Regions from separate parts of the Micromonospora sp. NPDC048842 genome, predicted to be linked through region 4. Evidence: riboswitches for the same ligand, from Rfam matches in the RefSeq annotation. Region 4 holds a riboswitch; each other region holds the start of a gene.

Region 1 (3,905 bases), on a different contig from region 4:
CTCGCACAGGCCGACACCGCCGGCGTGTGGGCACACCGGGACGTCGAACTTCGCGGCGAGCAGCAGCACGGCGACGATCTCGTTGATGCTGGCCAACCGGCCGGTGTCGAGCTGGCAGAAGTCGATGGCCTCGGCCTGGAACAGCTGCTTGAACATCACCCGGTTGTGGCAGTGTTCGCCGGTGGCGACGCCGATCGGAGCGACGGCGCGGCGGACGGCTGCGTGGCCCAGGATGTCGTCGGGGCTGGTCGGCTCCTCGATCCACAGTGGCGTGAACTGGGCGAGGGCGGTGACCCAGTCGATGGCCTGACCGACGTCCCACACCTGGTTGGCGTCGATCATCAGGTTGCGATCCGGCCCGAGGATCTCGCGCGCGATAGCGCATCGGCGGATGTCGTCGTCGAGGTTTGCGCCCACCTTGAGCTTGACGTAGCCGTAGCCGGTGTCCACCGCCTCCTGGCACAGTCGGCGCAGCTTGTCGTCGCCGTAGCCGAGCCAACCCGCGGAGGTGGTGTAGGCGGGGTAGCCGGTGCGGTCGAGCTCGGCGAGGCGGGCGGCCTTCGTGCCCTCCTTGGCCCGCAGGATGGCCAGTGCCTCGTCGCGGGTCAGCGCGTCGGACAGGTAGCGCAGGTCCGCGATGTCGACGAGTTGCTCGGGGGACATGTCGACGAGCAGCCGCCACAGCGGCTTGTCGGCGACCCGGGCGACCAGGTCCCATGACGCGTTCAACACGGCCGCCAGGGACAGGTGGACGACGCCCTTTTCCGGGCCGAGCCAGCGCAGTTGCGAGTCGGAGGTGAGGAGGCGGTAGACCGCGCCCATGTCCGCTGCCATGGTCGCCACGTCCAGGCCCACCAGAAGCTGTGCCTGGTGGACTGCGGCCGCCGCGACGATGTCGTTGCCTCGACCGATGGTGAAGGTCAGGCCGTGCCCCGCGAGTGGCGCCCCCGCGCCGTCGACGCCGTCGGTGTGCAGGACGACGTAAGCCGCCGAGTAGTCGCCGTCCTTGTTCATGGCGTCTGACCCGTCAGCGGTCAGGGAGGTGGGGAAGCGGACGTCTTCGACGGTGACGGCAGTGATCTGCGGCATGCGCTCCTCGCCCGGCTAGGCTAAAGATCAGATGATCACTGGGAGTATACGGAGGGCTGCTCCAGCACGTCAACGATGTCGATCACCACTGACCCGCAGACGTATGATGTTTACGTCGCCGAGCCGCTCCGCCTTATCGCCCATCGTGCCGGTAGACGGGGGATGGTGGCGGGGGTGGCGGGGCGTGGAGATCGGATGTTCCACCTCGCGCCGAGGCATTGACGTCGACGTATGGGAGCACTTTGCGGTGCCGTGGCTCCGATACATCAAATCTTTGTCGACTGTCGACACTCGCGCGGAGAGTCCGGTCTCTGGTGCCCGGCTTCGGTCGGCGTGGGGTGGTTGGCCGCGGTGGTGACGGTGGTCACCGAGTGAGCCGCCGACACGCCCGAGACCGACATGTGGGGTGTGACAACGACTGCGTCCCTATATATGGTGTCGAGCGCAGCTGGTTCGGCCGCTCATCCAGTGCGGTCGAGGCAACAGGGAACCCGGTGGAAATCCGGGACTGTCCCGCAGCGGTGAGTGGGAACGACCGCCGTCATCAGCACTGGGCCACCAATCGGCCTGGGAAGCGACGGCCAGTAGGAGACCGGCGAGCCCGGTCGTGCCCGCGAGTCCGAAGACCTGCCAGCGCGCCGCGTACCCGCATCCGGGTGGGCGGCGGTCCGAGGCCGCGTGGGACGGCTGACGCCACCTGACCCACGCCGGGCTGGCGTGGCGTCCGTCGGTGTCTGTCTCCTCGCGTCCGGGCCACCAGGTCTCGAACTCCGAGGAGCGAGTGGTGACAGTCACCGAGGTAGTCCCGGCCAGCGGCGACGCGATCCTGCGGCGGACGCCGATGCGGGTCCGCAAGCGCGACGGCGGCACCGAACCAGTGGACGTGAACAAGATCGTCCGGGCGGTCGAGCGGTGGGCCGACGACCTGGCCGACGTCGATCCGATGCGGGTGGCCACCCGCACCATCAGCGGCCTCTACGACGGCGCGACCACTGCCGAACTGGACCGGCTGTCCATCCAGACCGCCGCCGAGATGATCGGTGAGGAGCCGCAGTACTCACGCCTCGCCGCGCGGCTGCTGGCCGGCTACGTCGACAAGGAGGTGCGTCGACAGGGCATCACCTCGTTCAGCGCGGCGATCCGGGTCGGCCACGCCGAGGGCCTGATCGGTGACGACACCGCCGCGTTCGTCGCCGCACACGCCGCGACGCTCGACCACGCCATCGACCCCGACGGCGACCGCCGGTTCGAGTACTTCGGCCTGCGCACCGTGTACGACCGCTACCTGCTGCGCCACCCCACCAGCCGACTGGTGCTGGAGACCCCGCAGTACTGGCTGCTGCGGGTGGCCTGCGGCCTGGCCCGGACGGCGGACGAGGCGGTCGGCTTCTACCGGCTGATGTCCAGCCTGGCCTACCTGCCCAGCTCACCGACCTTGTTCAACTCCGGGACGCGGCACACCCAGATGTCCTCCTGCTACCTGGTCGACTCCCCGCTCGACGAGCTGGACTCCATCTACCAGCGGTACGCCCAGGTCGCCAACCTGTCCAAGTTCGCCGGTGGCATCGGCATCGCGTACTCCCGGGTCCGCTCCCGGGGAGCGCTGATCCGGGGCACGAACGGGCAGTCCAACGGGATCGTGCCGTGGCTGCGCACGTTGGACGCGAGCGTCGCCGCGGTGAACCAGGGTGGCCGCCGCAAGGGCGCGGCCTGCGTCTACCTGGAGCCGTGGCACCCGGACATCGAGGAGTTCCTGCAACTGCGGGACAACACCGGCGAGGACGCCCGACGCGCCCACAACCTCAACCTGGCCAACTGGATCCCGGACGAGTTCATGCGCCGGGTCGAGGCCGACGAGCTGTGGTCGCTGTTCGACCCGCACGAGGTGCCCGAGTTGCCCGACCTGTGGGGGGAGCGGTTCGACGCCGCGTACCGGGAGGCCGAGGCGCAGGGCCGCTACGTGCGGCAGATCCCGGCACGGGAGCTGTACGGGAAGATGATGCGGACCCTCGCCCAGACCGGCAACGGCTGGATGACCTTCAAGGACGCCGCCAACCGGCTCTGCAACCAGACCGCCGAGCCGGGCAACGTGGTGCACCTGTCGAACCTCTGCACCGAGATCATCGAGGTGTCCAGTGACACCGAGACCGCCGTGTGCAACCTCGGCTCGGTGAACCTCGCCGCCCATCTCACCGCCGACGGCATCGACTGGGATCGGCTGCGTGCCACGGTGCGGACCGCTGTGACCTTCCTCGACCGCGTCATCGACATCAACTACTACCCGACCGCGCAGGCGGCGGCGAGCAACCCCCGCTGGCGGCCGGTCGGACTCGGACTGATGGGCCTACAGGACGCCTTCTTCGCGCTGCGGCTGCCGTTCGACTCGCCGGCCGCCCGGGAGCTGTCCACCCGGATCAGCGAGGAGCTGTACCTGACGGCGCTGGAGACCTCCGCCGACCTGGCGCGCGACTTCGGCGCGCACCCGGCGTACCCGCAGACCCGGGCCGCGCGGGGCCAGCTCCAGCCCGACCTGTGGGGTGTCGAGGGCACGCAGACCGCGCGGTGGGACGCGCTGCGTGAGCGGGTCGAGGCGTACGGGCTGCGCAACTCGCTGCTCGTGGCGGTCGCGCCGACCGCCACCATCGCCTCGATCGCCGGGTGCTACGAGTGCATCGAGCCGCAGGTGTCCAACCTGTTCAAGCGAGAGACCCTGTCCGGGGAGTTCCTCCAGGTCAACACCGCTCTGGTACGCGAGCTGAAGGCCCGCGGTCTGTGGACCGAGCGGGTCCGTTCGGCGATCAAGCGGGCGGAGGGGT
Region 2 (3,905 bases), on a different contig from region 4:
GGCCAGCGTCAGGGGGACGCTCCAGGTGCCGTCGGGTGCCATCGTCGGGTGCAGGTGCTGGTAGCCGGACAGGTCACGGCCGACCACGATCAGGTGCAGCGGCTTGTCGTGGACGACCGCGAAGGTCGTTGCCGGCTGCCGGTCGGTCCCGACGATGCGGAACCGGTAGTCGGCGGGTACACCGGGGGGTTGGGACCGCTCCAGCGGTTGCAGGGTGTACCCACCGGCGCTGACCGTCGTGCCGGTTGCCAGCGTCGCGCCCGTCGCGTCGTCACCCCGATGCGTGTGCGGCCCCGTACCGGCCGGGTGTTGGTGCCCGTCGGTCGCCGAGCCCACCTGCCCCGAGTCGGACGGTCCACCGGCCGACGGTCGTGAATTGCCGGTCGCCGGACTCTCGTCGGCGGTGCCGATACGGGCCAACCCGAACCCGGCCAGCAGAGCGATCACCAGCCCGCCGACGAGCAGCGCCAGGTGGGTGTTGCTCAACCGGGACCCAGGCGTCGCGGCGGCGAGGTCCGTGTCGGGCCGTGATCCGGTGTCGACCGTCGCCTCGCCGTCCGTGCTGGCGAGGGCCTCGGTCACCTGATCGGTAGGCGTCGGATCGACAGCAACGCCCGCGCGGGCCGTGACGACCGTGTCGCCCTTGCGCGCCGCCGGCACTGTGGCGGGCCGCCGCTTGTCGCTCGCGGTACGCGCGACGACGCCGGTCGCCGCGCCGGTCTTGCCCCCGACGGTCTTGCCAGCGCCGGCCCTGCCCCCGACGGTCTTGTCCCCGGCAGCTTTGCCGCCGACGGTCCTGCCAGCGCCGGCCCTGTTCGTGGCACGGGCGCCACCGCCGCGTCGACCGGAGGTCGCCGCCGAGGTACGGCCCCGGCCGGTGGGTGTGCCGGCGGATCGGCGACGCCAGACGACGAACCCGGCCACCGCCCCGACCGCCGCGACCGCCGCCGCCCAGCCGGCCCAGACCAGTGCCCCGGGACCGCTCTCCTCGGTCGACCCGGTCGACGGGGCCGCCGCAGCCGGCGGGGTCGACGGATCGTCCGCGGTGGTCGGCACCGCCGAGGCCTGCCCGGACGAGTTGTGCTGCTCGGTGGCGGCCACCAGAGCCGGGTCCGGTTGGGTCGACGGCGGGCTCCACCCCTTCGGCGCTGCCGTCACCCGCCCGTCGTAGCGGAAGGTCAGGGTGCCCCGCACGGTGTCGCCGTCCGAGGCGACCGACAGGTAGCTCACCGAGTACTGGCCCTTGGCGGGCAGGTGGGCGACGGACACCACCGCGGGGAACCCCGTCGTGTACTCCCGTGGCTCGAACTGCCCATTGACCAGGAAGTACTCGCGTACCGGCTTGTCCAGTGGCTTCGGCTCCCCATACGACCAGCCGTTGTCGACACGGACGCCGCCCGGGGCGGTGATCGTGAAGAACGCGTTGGCGGCGGCCTTCTCGGTGAAGTAGAGCCGCACCTCCGTCAACGGCTCGCGCACTGTGGCGCCGCTCGCCGGTGTGGACATGGCGAGGGTCCCGTGCGCTGCGGCGGGTTGGGCGGACGCGAGGAGAGCGACAGCCGAGGCGAGGAGGAACGCGAGGAGGCCAGAGACCACCCGCCCGCAAGTCTGGGGGAGACGACGCATCTGGATATCCTCACCCTCGCGAGACTTTTTTCAAGAGCTGACGATCTTCTTCCTCAGATGGCAAAAGTTGACGATCAGGTCATCCGTCGCCGCGGCAGGACGCCCCGGGTGGACACATTCCCTGGCCAGCTATGCTCGCCGACGGCGCTGGTTCGCCCCGTCGTGACCGGCGGGGCGTCGTAAGAGGGAACCCGGTGAAAATCCGGGGCTGCCCCGCAGCGGTGAGTGGGAACGACCGCCGTCATCAGCACTGGGCCAGTGGCCTGGGAAGCGACGGCCAGTAGGCGACCGGCGCGACCGGTCAGGCCCGCGAGTCCGAAGACCTGCCGGCGCCGCGTACACAACCGTGTGCGCTGCCGTCGGTCTCGCGGGTGGGCTGAGCGGGTGACGGGCCGCGCGTGTGGTGCACGGCCAGGTCCTCGTCAGCGTGTCCGTGACCCGGCGGTGTGGTTTCCCGAGGGACGGACTACCGCTGTGCACGACACCACCACCATCGCCGGCCGCGCGCCGTCGGCGTCGCACCTGACCCTTTCGCAGATCATGGACCAGCACCACACCAACCTGATGGGTACGGTGCACGGCGGCCGGATCCTCAACCTCATCGACTCCGTCGCCGGTGTGGTCGCAGCCCGGCACTCCGACGGGCCGGCGGTGACCGCCGCCATCGACGAGACGGCGTTCCTCCGCGCGGTGCGGGTCGGTGACGTGGTGCACGTCGATGCCCGGATCACCTGGGCCGGCCGCAGCTCGATGGAGGTGGCCGTCAAGGTGACCGCCGACCGGTGGGACCGGGCGGTGCCGCCCACCGACGTGGCCACCGCCCACCTGGTCATGGTCGCCATCGACGACGACGGCCAGCCTCGGACGGTGCCACCGCTGCTACCGGAGACCGACGGAGACCGGCGACGGTACCGGGAGGCGGAGATCCGTCGGAAGCACCGACTGGCGCTGCGACGCGCGCTGCTCGACGGCGCCGAAGACGACTGACCCGCGCTCGGGCCCGCCCGTTGCGGCGCTGGCGCGGTCCGAGGAACCCGCCCCGCCGCCTATCCGGTCGGATAGCGTCCACGTGAAGCCTCGATCACGGAGAGTGTGGATGGTTATGCGCGCTGCGGTGCTGCGGGAGTTCGACGTTCCGCTGACGGTCGAGGAGATCGATCAACCCATCCCCGGGCGCGGGCAGGTGCTGGTGCGGGTAATCGCCAGCGGGGTCAACCCGCTCGACACGAAGATCCAGGCAGGTAAGGCCGCGCACGCGCGCGTCGAGCTGCCTGCGGTGCTCGGCCTGGACCTCGCCGGCGTCGTCGCGGCGGTCGCCGCGGACGTGACCGGCTTCGAGCCGGGAGACGAGGTGTACGGGCTGTGCGGGGGCGTCGGCGACCTCCAGGGCTCGCTGGCCGAGTACGCCGCCGTGGACGCTCGACTGCTGGCCCACAAGCCGAGGAGCCTCTCGATGCGGGAGGCCGCCGCGTTGCCCCTGGCGGCGGTCACCTCCTGGGAGGGGTTGGTCGACCGGGCCGGAGTCCGCGCCGGGCAGAAGGTCCTGGTGCACGGCGGTGCCGGCGGTGTCGGACACGTGGGCGTGCAGCTTGCCCAGGCGAGAGGCGCCGAGGCGTATGCCACTGGCGGGCCGGCGAGCCTGCGGGTGATCGAGAGTCTGGGCGCGGTGCCGATCGACTACACAGCGAGCAAGGTCGAGGAGTACGTCGAGAGGTACACCGGCGGCGAGGGCTTCGACATCGTGATGGACAACGTCGGCGGCGCGACGCTCGACGCGTCGTTCGCGGCGGTACGCACCTACCACGGGCACGTCGTCAGCGCGCTGGGCTGGGGCTCACACTCGCTCGCCCCGCTGTCGTTCCGAGGCGCGACCTACTCCGGCGTGTTCACCCTGCTGCCGATGCTCACCGGGCGCGGCCGCGAACACCACGGCGACATCCTGCGCGAGATCGCGACGCTGGCCGACGCTGGTGCGTTGCGCCCGCGACTGGATCCGCGCACGTTCACGCTCGACAGGGTCATGGACGCCCATCGGCTGGTCGCCGACGGCACCGCCGAGGGCAAGGTCGTCGTGGACGTCCCTGGTTGAGCCGAGCCGTTCGTTCACACCGAAGGGGTCAGCACTGGGATCCTGGTTGTCGCTCCGGTGACGTCTGCCCATGCCGAGATTCGTGCTCTACGGCGACGAGTACGGGCCTGGGTCGCAGGTTGGCCGGACCACCATGAGCACTTCTTCGTCGAAGAGCCGAACCTCACGGACGCGGAGTGCTCGAAAAGGG
Region 3 (3,905 bases), on a different contig from region 4:
GCGTCGGGCGCACAGCCGGCGGCCAGACCGAGGCCCTTGCCGGGCAGCCACTCCAGGGTGCCGTGCTTGCCCAGGTGCACCACGGCGTCCGCGCCGAAGCCGCCGTCCGCGGCCGGCGAGGCCAGCCAGCGGTACGCGGCCAGGTAGTGGTGACTCGGCGGCAGGTCCGGGTCGTGGTAGATGGCGATCGGGTTCTCCCCGAAGCCGCGGGGTGGCTGGATCAGCAGCACCACGTTGCCGAAGCGCAGCCCGGCGAGCACGATGTCGCCGCCCTCGGTGTACAGCTCGCCCGGTGGCTCACCCCAGTGCTCCCGCATCCGCTCGCGCAGCTCGGCCGGGACCTGGTCGAACCAGCGCCGGTACGTCGGCCCCGGTATCCGGGCCTCGGCGGCGGCCAACTGCTCCGGGGTGAGCCACTCCACGTCGTGACCACCGGCGGCGATCAGCGCGTGGATCAGCGCGTCGCCGTCGTCCGGCGGTGGCGTGTCACCCAGGTCGTAGCCGGCCTCGGCCAGCGCGGCGAACAGCCGGACCGCCGAGGCCGGGGTGTCCAACCCGACGGCGTTACCGACCCGGGAGTGCTTGGTGGGGTACGAGCTGAGCACCACGGCGACGCGCTTGTCGGCGTGCGGCACGTACCGCAGCCGGGCGTGGCGCACCGCGATCCCGGCGACCCGGGCGGCCCGCTCGGGGTCGGCGGCGTAGACCGAGAGGCCGTCGGCGTCGATCTGCTTGAACGAGAACGGCACTGTGACGATCCGGCCGTCGAACTCGGGGATGGCCACCTGCATGGCGGCGTCCAGGGGGGACAGACCGGCGTCGCTGTCGGCCCACTGCGCGCGGGTGCTGGTGAGGCAGAGGGCCTGGATGACCGGCACGTCCAGGGCGGCCAGGGCGCCCACGTCCCAGGCGTCCTCGTCGCCGCCACCGGAGGCGTCGGCGGCGACCGCGCCGCCGGCCGCGAGGACCGTGACCAGCAGCGCGTCACAGCGGGCGAAGAGCCCGAGTGGGCCGGTGCCCGCGGTCAGCCCGCGCAGCGAGCCGCAGAAGATCGGCAGCGGGTTGCCGCCAGCTCTGTGGACCGCGTCCGCGAGCACGTCGACGAAGTCGGTGTTGCCGGCCAGCGCATGCGCCCGGTAGAAGACGATCCCCACTGTGGGCCGGTCCGGAGCGGCGGGGTGTTCGCCGTGTACCCCGTACGCAGGGGTGGGCGTGGGTGCGGCGAACCCCTCGCCGGTGAGCAGCACCGTGTCGGAGAGGAACCGGGCCAACTGCCCGAGGTTGTCCGGGCCGCCCTCCGTCAGATACGCCAGCGACTGGCTGACGACCCCGGATGGCACTGTGGAGATGGCCATCAGCTCCGCGTCGGGTAGCGCCTCACCGCCGAGGACCACCGTCGGCACGCCGGTGGCGAGCACCGCAGCGAGGCCGTCCGGCCACGCCTGCCGACCGCCGAGCAGGCGTACGACGACGAGGGCGACCTCGTCGAGCAGGGCGGGCACCTCCTCGGCGGTAACTCGGGCGGGGTTGGCCAACCGGTAGTCGGCGCCGCTGGCGCGGGCGGCCAGCAGGTCGGTGTCGGCGGTGGACAGCAGCAGGATGCGCACGGCAGGCTCCGGAAAGTGACGCCCTGGGCCCTCACTGAGGCGACCGGGGCGATACGGGTGGGTACGGCGTCAGCCGGTACGACGGCCCGAGCGAACGGCGCACCGACGCATGGGTCGGGGCCGGTCAGCGCCGGGCGATCAGCTCAGCGGTGCCGGTGGCCGGTGCCCTTGGAATGCACTGCCTGGAGCGCGATACGACGATAATCGTCGATGAATGAGACGCCGTGCGTCATCGGGTCCTCCTCGGGTGTCCACGCCCTGGGGTACGTCCGACGGCCGAAGTATCCTGGCTTCCGGATCGACGCTCTCCCCCGGCCTTCCAACCGCAGACACACGGCCGTGACTCACGAGGGGGGATCGCTCCCCGGTGACAGTGGCGGGACCGCGTCGGAATCGCACCGACTTCCTTCACTGCCGTCAGGCCGCGAATGCTGCCACACCGCCGCGTCGCCGGTCAACGCGGACCCCGCCGTCGCACGCCCGTTCTCACCACATTGACCTGCGGAAATATCGGCGCGCGAGGTTGTCGTCCGCCGCTGCGGCGGGCTGCTGGGCTGGTTGGTCGTTGGCGGCGTGGTCCCCTGCCGGGGGCAGTGCGGGTGCGACGCCCTTTGGAGCTGATGTCGTGGACGATTCAGTCCGCCCCGGTCAGCCCTGGGCTACTCGTGCCCAAATCGGCGCGGGTGGCGGGTCAGCGACAGCCAGCCGAGAAGACGGCTGTGCATCATGGCAAGGTCGGGACGACCGGCGTCTACGACGAGCCCGTTCGCGCCAACGTGCTTTGATCGATGACCGGCTCTGCGTTGTTCAGCACTACCTACCGCAGATGCGGGGCGTCGACTGCCCGGCGACGGTCATCGAGCGCAGCACTGACCCCTCCGGCCTCTCCCCGATATTCGACGAGATGTTCAGCTCGCTCTGGGATCGCAGCCGCCAGCTATGACCGACCACGCCCGCCTCCTCCCCCTCGCACAGGAGGCCGTCGACCTGGCGCAGAACCTCATGCTGACACTCCAGCCCGGCGCGCTGACCTTCAAGGGTGACTGCGATGCTTCTACCCGCCGCCGGCACATCTGCGCCGGCCGGAGGACGGCCTCGGCCGTCGAGGGCGCCTGATCCAGGCCCTCCCGGTACCGAGTGCGGGCAGCATGGGCCGACACGCCGGGTCCCGTCAGAACGATAAGGCCCCGGCCACCAGCGTCCGGGCCGCATCCGTCCACCAGTAGAGGACCTCCCGGCCCGACCTGCGCTTCTGGAGCAGACCGGCATCCGTCAGCACGCGCAGGTGACCACCGACGGTACCGAGCGGCAGCCCGGTCGCGGCGACCACGGCCGTGGTGCTGATCGGCTCAGCCGCCTGCACCAGAATCGTGCTCCGTGCGTTTCCGAGCAGGCGGCGCAGTGGATCCGGGGTGGTGAGAGCCGCCTCCGTGAAGACCCCGGTCACCGGGTAGACGATCCCGAAGCGGTCGGGCAACCTCCAGGAGATCCAGCCTCCCCGGCAGTGGGCCGCGAAGAACGTCAGCGTCCCGCCGCGCACGTCGGACGGTGGGTAGGGCCGCTCCTCGACCTGCAGCCGGCCGTTGCCCAGCCAGCGCATGCCCGGCCGCATGTCGTTGATGACCCCGGACCATCCGTCCCGGCCCAGCCGGGAGATCCGGGACACCACGTCGGCACGCAGCACCGACTGCCGGCGCGGCCAGTCCGCCTCGATCGTGTGGTGCCAGACCCAGCGCACCAGAGCGGCCGTCCGACTCGCCAACCCCGAAGCGCGCAGTTCCGGGGCCAGCGGGGAACGTACGTGGGCCAGATCGGCACGGATTCGGTCATCCGGCAGCGACTCGAGCTCCACGAGTTCGTCGTCCAGCGTCATGTCCGGACGGGCGGGCGGCACCGTCAGGAAGTCGGCCATCCAGGAGGACGACATGGCGTGCGCCAGGATGGCCCGGGTCACCGGGTCACCGTCGAGATAGCCCTGGAAGGCATCGACATGCTGGTCCCGCCAGACCCGATGCCACGGAAGCGGCTGGGCCCTGCGCAGGATATTCAGCGCCCCCAACGTCTCGGTGAGCTGCGAGGTGCCGAAACGCGCCTGCGCCATCACTTCGGCGTCGACCAGGAACACCGCCATGTTTCGCCTCCAGTCGAAACTCTAGGGCGGCGCCGCGGGATGTCGCAAGCTCCTGGCCATGCACAGCGATGCTCAGCCAGGCGACCCGACGACAGTGAGCACGCGGAACTTCAACGCTCTGTGGGCCGGTGCCGCCATCACCAACCTGGCTGACGGCGTCGTCAAGC
Region 4 (3,905 bases):
GTGATCCGGCCGACCAGCAGGCCGGTGGCGGTAGCGGCCCGGTCGGCGAGGCCCAGCACGGCGAGGGCCTGCGCGGCGTACCCGGTGGAGTAGGTGTCGGTGACCCCCGCGCCGGCGTACGGCTGGTAGCCGCCGTCGGGCTCCTGCGCGCCGGACAGGAACGCCTTTGCCGAATTCAGCGCCGCGTCGTGCCCGCCGAGTGTGTGCAGCGCCAGGACGGCCAGGGCCGTGGCGGCGAGGTCCGGATCACAGGCATCGGTCGGGCTGAGCCATCCGCCGGCGAAGGCGCCGGTCGCACACTGCTGCGCTGTCAGCCGGGAGACGGTCGCGGCGGGCGGGGTGACGCCGGCCCGCTTGAGCGCGAGCAGCGCGCTCGCGTGGCTCATCGGGCCGGCGGATCCGGCGAAGTCACCGGCAGCGGCACAGCCAGCGGCGATGTCGGTCGCGGCGCAGACGTGGTCGGTGAGCGTGGCGATCAGATCCCGGCCGCCGAACGCACGGGGGTCGCCGCCGATGATCGTGGCGAGGAGCGCGAGGTCGGCGACGTTACCGGCGTGCGGCGCGGCGGTGTCACCGTTGGGGAAGATCGCGGCGTCGACGTGCGTCCGGAGGTAGTCGACGACCTTCGTCAGGGTCTGAGCCTGACCGCCGGTCCCGGCCAGCGCTGTGGCGACGGCGATGGTCCGGTGGTAGTCGACACCCCAGTTGTCGACGTGGTCGCCATCGGTCAACTGCCCCACCAGGTAGCTCGCGACGGCCTTGACCTGGGCTTCCGTCGGCCGCGCCGGTTCGGGTGTCCCCGTCGGGGTCGCTGTCGGGGTCGCTGTCGCGCTCGGGGTCGGGCCGCTCGCGCGCACCGACGCGGGGGTGAAGCTCGGCGCCCCGGTGGAGCCGCCGATGTCGGTGCCGCCGAAGACCCACGCCTCGACCTCGCCCGGCCCCGGTCGCTGCGCCATCGCCCCGAGTGGACTGTAGGTCCAGTGGTCCTGCCCGGCCGGGGCGATCCAGTAGGACCAGTAGGCCGTCGCTGGCGGGGTCAACTGGCACGCCTCGTCGGCCGGCGTCGGGCGTTCGGCGCCGGCGTCGAAGGCGGGTGAGCCGATCCGGCAGATGAACCCGGGCCCGTCATGGGCGGTGCCGGTCGTGGTGAAGCCCGCCTCGTGCAGCAGGTCCAGACCGGTGGTCGGGGCGGCGTCGCAGCCCCGCAGCAGCGGCCCACCCCACGCCCCGAAGTCGACCACCACGATCGCGCCCTGGGTGGGGGTGCACGCCTCCAGCGGATCGGCGAGCGCCGCACGGGTCGGCACCACGAGCGCCAACGCGCCGAGCAGCACCGCGGCGACGAGCGCCAACCACGGCGCGGGAGTCCGCGACGTTCGACTGACCAGTGGGGACATGGCGACTCTCTCAGGGGTAGCGGCGCAGGCGCGGACGCGGACCCCGAGGACAAGTCCCGGAAATCTGGCTCCGCGCCGTGTACCTCGACGGCGCTGCGGTGCTCTATCCAGCCAGGTAATCCGACTCGTCCCGATTGGGACCTACGGCTGCGGGCCAGCGCCGGACTTTGACCGGCTTCCCCTGACTGCTGGATCGCGGTCATCGGACCACAGCAGCAACCACCCCGTCAACGCGAGAACGTGTCATGTACCTAACAGCGCGCGGTAGGGACTTCCTCCCATACGGTGACCGCGTCATCGCGTGGGGGAACCCGGTGGAAATCCGGGGCTGACGCGCAACGGTGAGGACGGTTGGCCGTCCCGAGCCCGACTACCCACGTGGTGACGCAGCACCTGCGGTATCCGTCCCACGCGTCCTGCGGCCGGCCCGCCCCGCTCCGCCGGCTCTCCCGTTGGGCCCCGGGTCGAGGCAGTCGTGCCCCGTACCCCCAAGGAGACCCGATGTCCTCGCGCCTTTCCTCCGGCAGTCGCCGGAGACGTCTCGCGACGGTTCCCGCCGCCGCGTTGATCGCCACTGTCGTCGCTGTCGCGACCGGTGCCGCACCGGCCGCCGCGACCTCGACGGCGGCGCAGATCGCCACCGCCAAGACCAACGGCGTCGCCTACCTGCGCACCCTCCAGGCAGCCGACGGCAGCTACGCCAGCGGCGGGCTGTCGAACGAGTGGGTATTCAGCGCGTTCGCCCCCGCCGGTGTCGCGGCGGTGGACGTCTACCCCTCCGGCGACACGACAAAGAACGCCCGCACCGTGTACCGCAACCAACTCTCCGCCGCGTCCTGGCCGAGCACCTCCCCTGTCGTCACCGACTACGAGCGCGGTGTCCTGAACGCCTATGCCGCCGGCATCGACCCCGCTCGCGTCTCCCCCGCCCGCAACCTGATCGCCGACACCATCGCCTACTGGCAGACCGGCTCGGCCGGCTACTACGGCCCGCCGGCCAACGTCAACGGCACCGTATTCGCCACCCTCGCCCTGGCCGGCGCGAAGACCCAGGCCGGTGCCGCCCGCGTACCGCAGGCGCTCCTCAACCTGTCGGTCACCCGGATCCGCAACAACCAGCACAACGACGGCGGCTGGACCTTCACCCAGGCCGAGGGCAACCCCAGCCAACTCGCCGCCGCCAGCGACATCGACATGACCGGCGCCGCGATGGCCGCCCTCTGCGTCGCCGGTGTCCCCAACACCGACACCGACGTCGTGCAGGCGAAGAACTTCCTCAAGGGCAAGCTCGTCAACGCCTCGGGCGCCTTCACCTCGATGTTCGGTGTCAACACCGACTCCAACGCGTGGGCCGTCTCCGGGCTCAACGCCTGCGGCATTCCCAGCCAGGGCTCCGATTTCACCACCACCGCCGGCAAGACCCCTATCGACTTCCTGCGGGCCCAGCAGCTGACCGGCGGCGGTTTCAAGTACCTGACCACAAACACCACGCCGTCGGCGTACGCCTCCATCGACGCGGTGCGGGCCCTGGCCGGCGCGGGCTACACCGCCGCTCCCCCGACCCCGGTCACCGCCGGCGCGCCCACCTGGGTCGCGGCGAGCGGATTCACCGCCGGCACCGCCACCCGGCTCGCCGTGATCATTGACAATGGCAGCGGCAGCATCAAGCCGTGCGCGGTCACGCTGACGCCGACCGCCGCCACCACCACCCTCGGCACCGTGCTGGACGCCGCCATCAGCGCAGCCGCCCCCAGCGGCTGCGTCACCGCCCTCAACCCGACCAGCGGCACCGGCACCATCACCTCGATCAACGGCCTGGCCAACAGCGGCTCCTCCACCTGGAAGGTGTCCAGGGACGGGGGGACCCCGGCCACCGCGACCCGTGGCACGACAGTGACAGTGGGCGACACCATCTACCTGCGCTACGGGGTCTGATTGTCGTCCGGGCGCTGACGTGGCCGGCGGCGGCTCACCCGCCGCCGCTGGCCACCCGCCCGACTGATGGTCGGTTGTTGATCAGCGACATGCTGCATGTCTCTGGTAATTGCCAAAGACTTGCAACTGTGTCACCGTGATGATCAACGGTTGCGGCGCCGCGCCCACCCGACAAACGATCCTCCCCACACCACAGGAGCCCTCTGTGACCCGGATGCGTCCGACCTTCCGACGCCTCGTGGCGTCGACCGCGGCGGCGGGGATGCTCGTCCTCGCCGGGTGCTCGGCCCCTGCCAACCCCGACGGCTCAGCCGGCGGCGCGACGCTTGTCGTCGCCACCTCCGACGAGCCGGACGCGTTGAACCCGGTGCTCAACTACGGCGTCGACGGCGCCTCGCTGATCTTCGACGGCCTCGTCAGCCGGGACGCCGACAACCGCCTCGTCGCCGGTCTGGCCACGGCGTTGCCGGAGCTGTCACCCGACGGCCGCACAGTGACCGCGAAGCTCCGCGACGGCGTGCAGTTCCACGACGGAAGCGCGCTGACCGCCCAGGACGTCGTCTTCACGTACCA

The links. A riboswitch is a leader RNA that binds a small molecule or an ion and turns the genes downstream of it on or off. The one in region 4 is predicted to bind cobalamin.
Region 1: another riboswitch for cobalamin. It lies ahead of AB0C19_RS16995 (ribonucleoside-diphosphate reductase subunit alpha); the one in region 4 lies ahead of AB0C19_RS26180 (prenyltransferase/squalene oxidase repeat-containing protein).
Region 2: another riboswitch for cobalamin. It lies ahead of AB0C19_RS00040 (acyl-CoA thioesterase); the one in region 4 lies ahead of AB0C19_RS26180 (prenyltransferase/squalene oxidase repeat-containing protein).
Region 3: another riboswitch for cobalamin. It lies ahead of cobN (cobaltochelatase subunit CobN); the one in region 4 lies ahead of AB0C19_RS26180 (prenyltransferase/squalene oxidase repeat-containing protein).

Annotation. Positions count from the first base shown of each region.
Region 1 covers NZ_JBEZGK010000010.1:200,413-204,317, forward strand. The annotation lists gene AB0C19_RS16990 (enolase C-terminal domain-like protein) at 1-1,089, opposite strand, end outside; cobalamin riboswitch at 1,522-1,739, shown strand; gene AB0C19_RS16995 (ribonucleoside-diphosphate reductase subunit alpha) at 1,931-3,905, shown strand, end outside.
Region 2 covers NZ_JBEZGK010000001.1:5,868-9,772, reverse strand. The annotation lists gene AB0C19_RS00045 (copper resistance protein CopC) at 1-1,596, opposite strand, end outside; cobalamin riboswitch at 1,758-1,972, shown strand; gene AB0C19_RS00040 (acyl-CoA thioesterase) at 2,101-2,613, shown strand; gene AB0C19_RS00035 (zinc-dependent alcohol dehydrogenase family protein) at 2,723-3,715, shown strand.
Region 3 covers NZ_JBEZGK010000016.1:29,199-33,103, forward strand. The annotation lists gene cobN (cobaltochelatase subunit CobN) at 1-1,607, opposite strand, end outside; cobalamin riboswitch at 1,887-2,016, opposite strand; gene AB0C19_RS22020 (hypothetical protein) at 2,547-2,723, shown strand; gene AB0C19_RS22025 (helix-turn-helix domain-containing protein) at 2,779-3,738, opposite strand; gene AB0C19_RS22030 (MFS transporter) at 3,797-3,905, shown strand, end outside.
Region 4 covers NZ_JBEZGK010000023.1:12,521-16,425, reverse strand. The annotation lists gene AB0C19_RS26180 (prenyltransferase/squalene oxidase repeat-containing protein) at 1-1,397, opposite strand, end outside; cobalamin riboswitch at 1,490-1,619, opposite strand; cobalamin riboswitch at 1,672-1,794, shown strand; gene AB0C19_RS26175 (prenyltransferase/squalene oxidase repeat-containing protein) at 1,899-3,332, shown strand; gene AB0C19_RS26170 (ABC transporter substrate-binding protein) at 3,547-3,905, shown strand, end outside.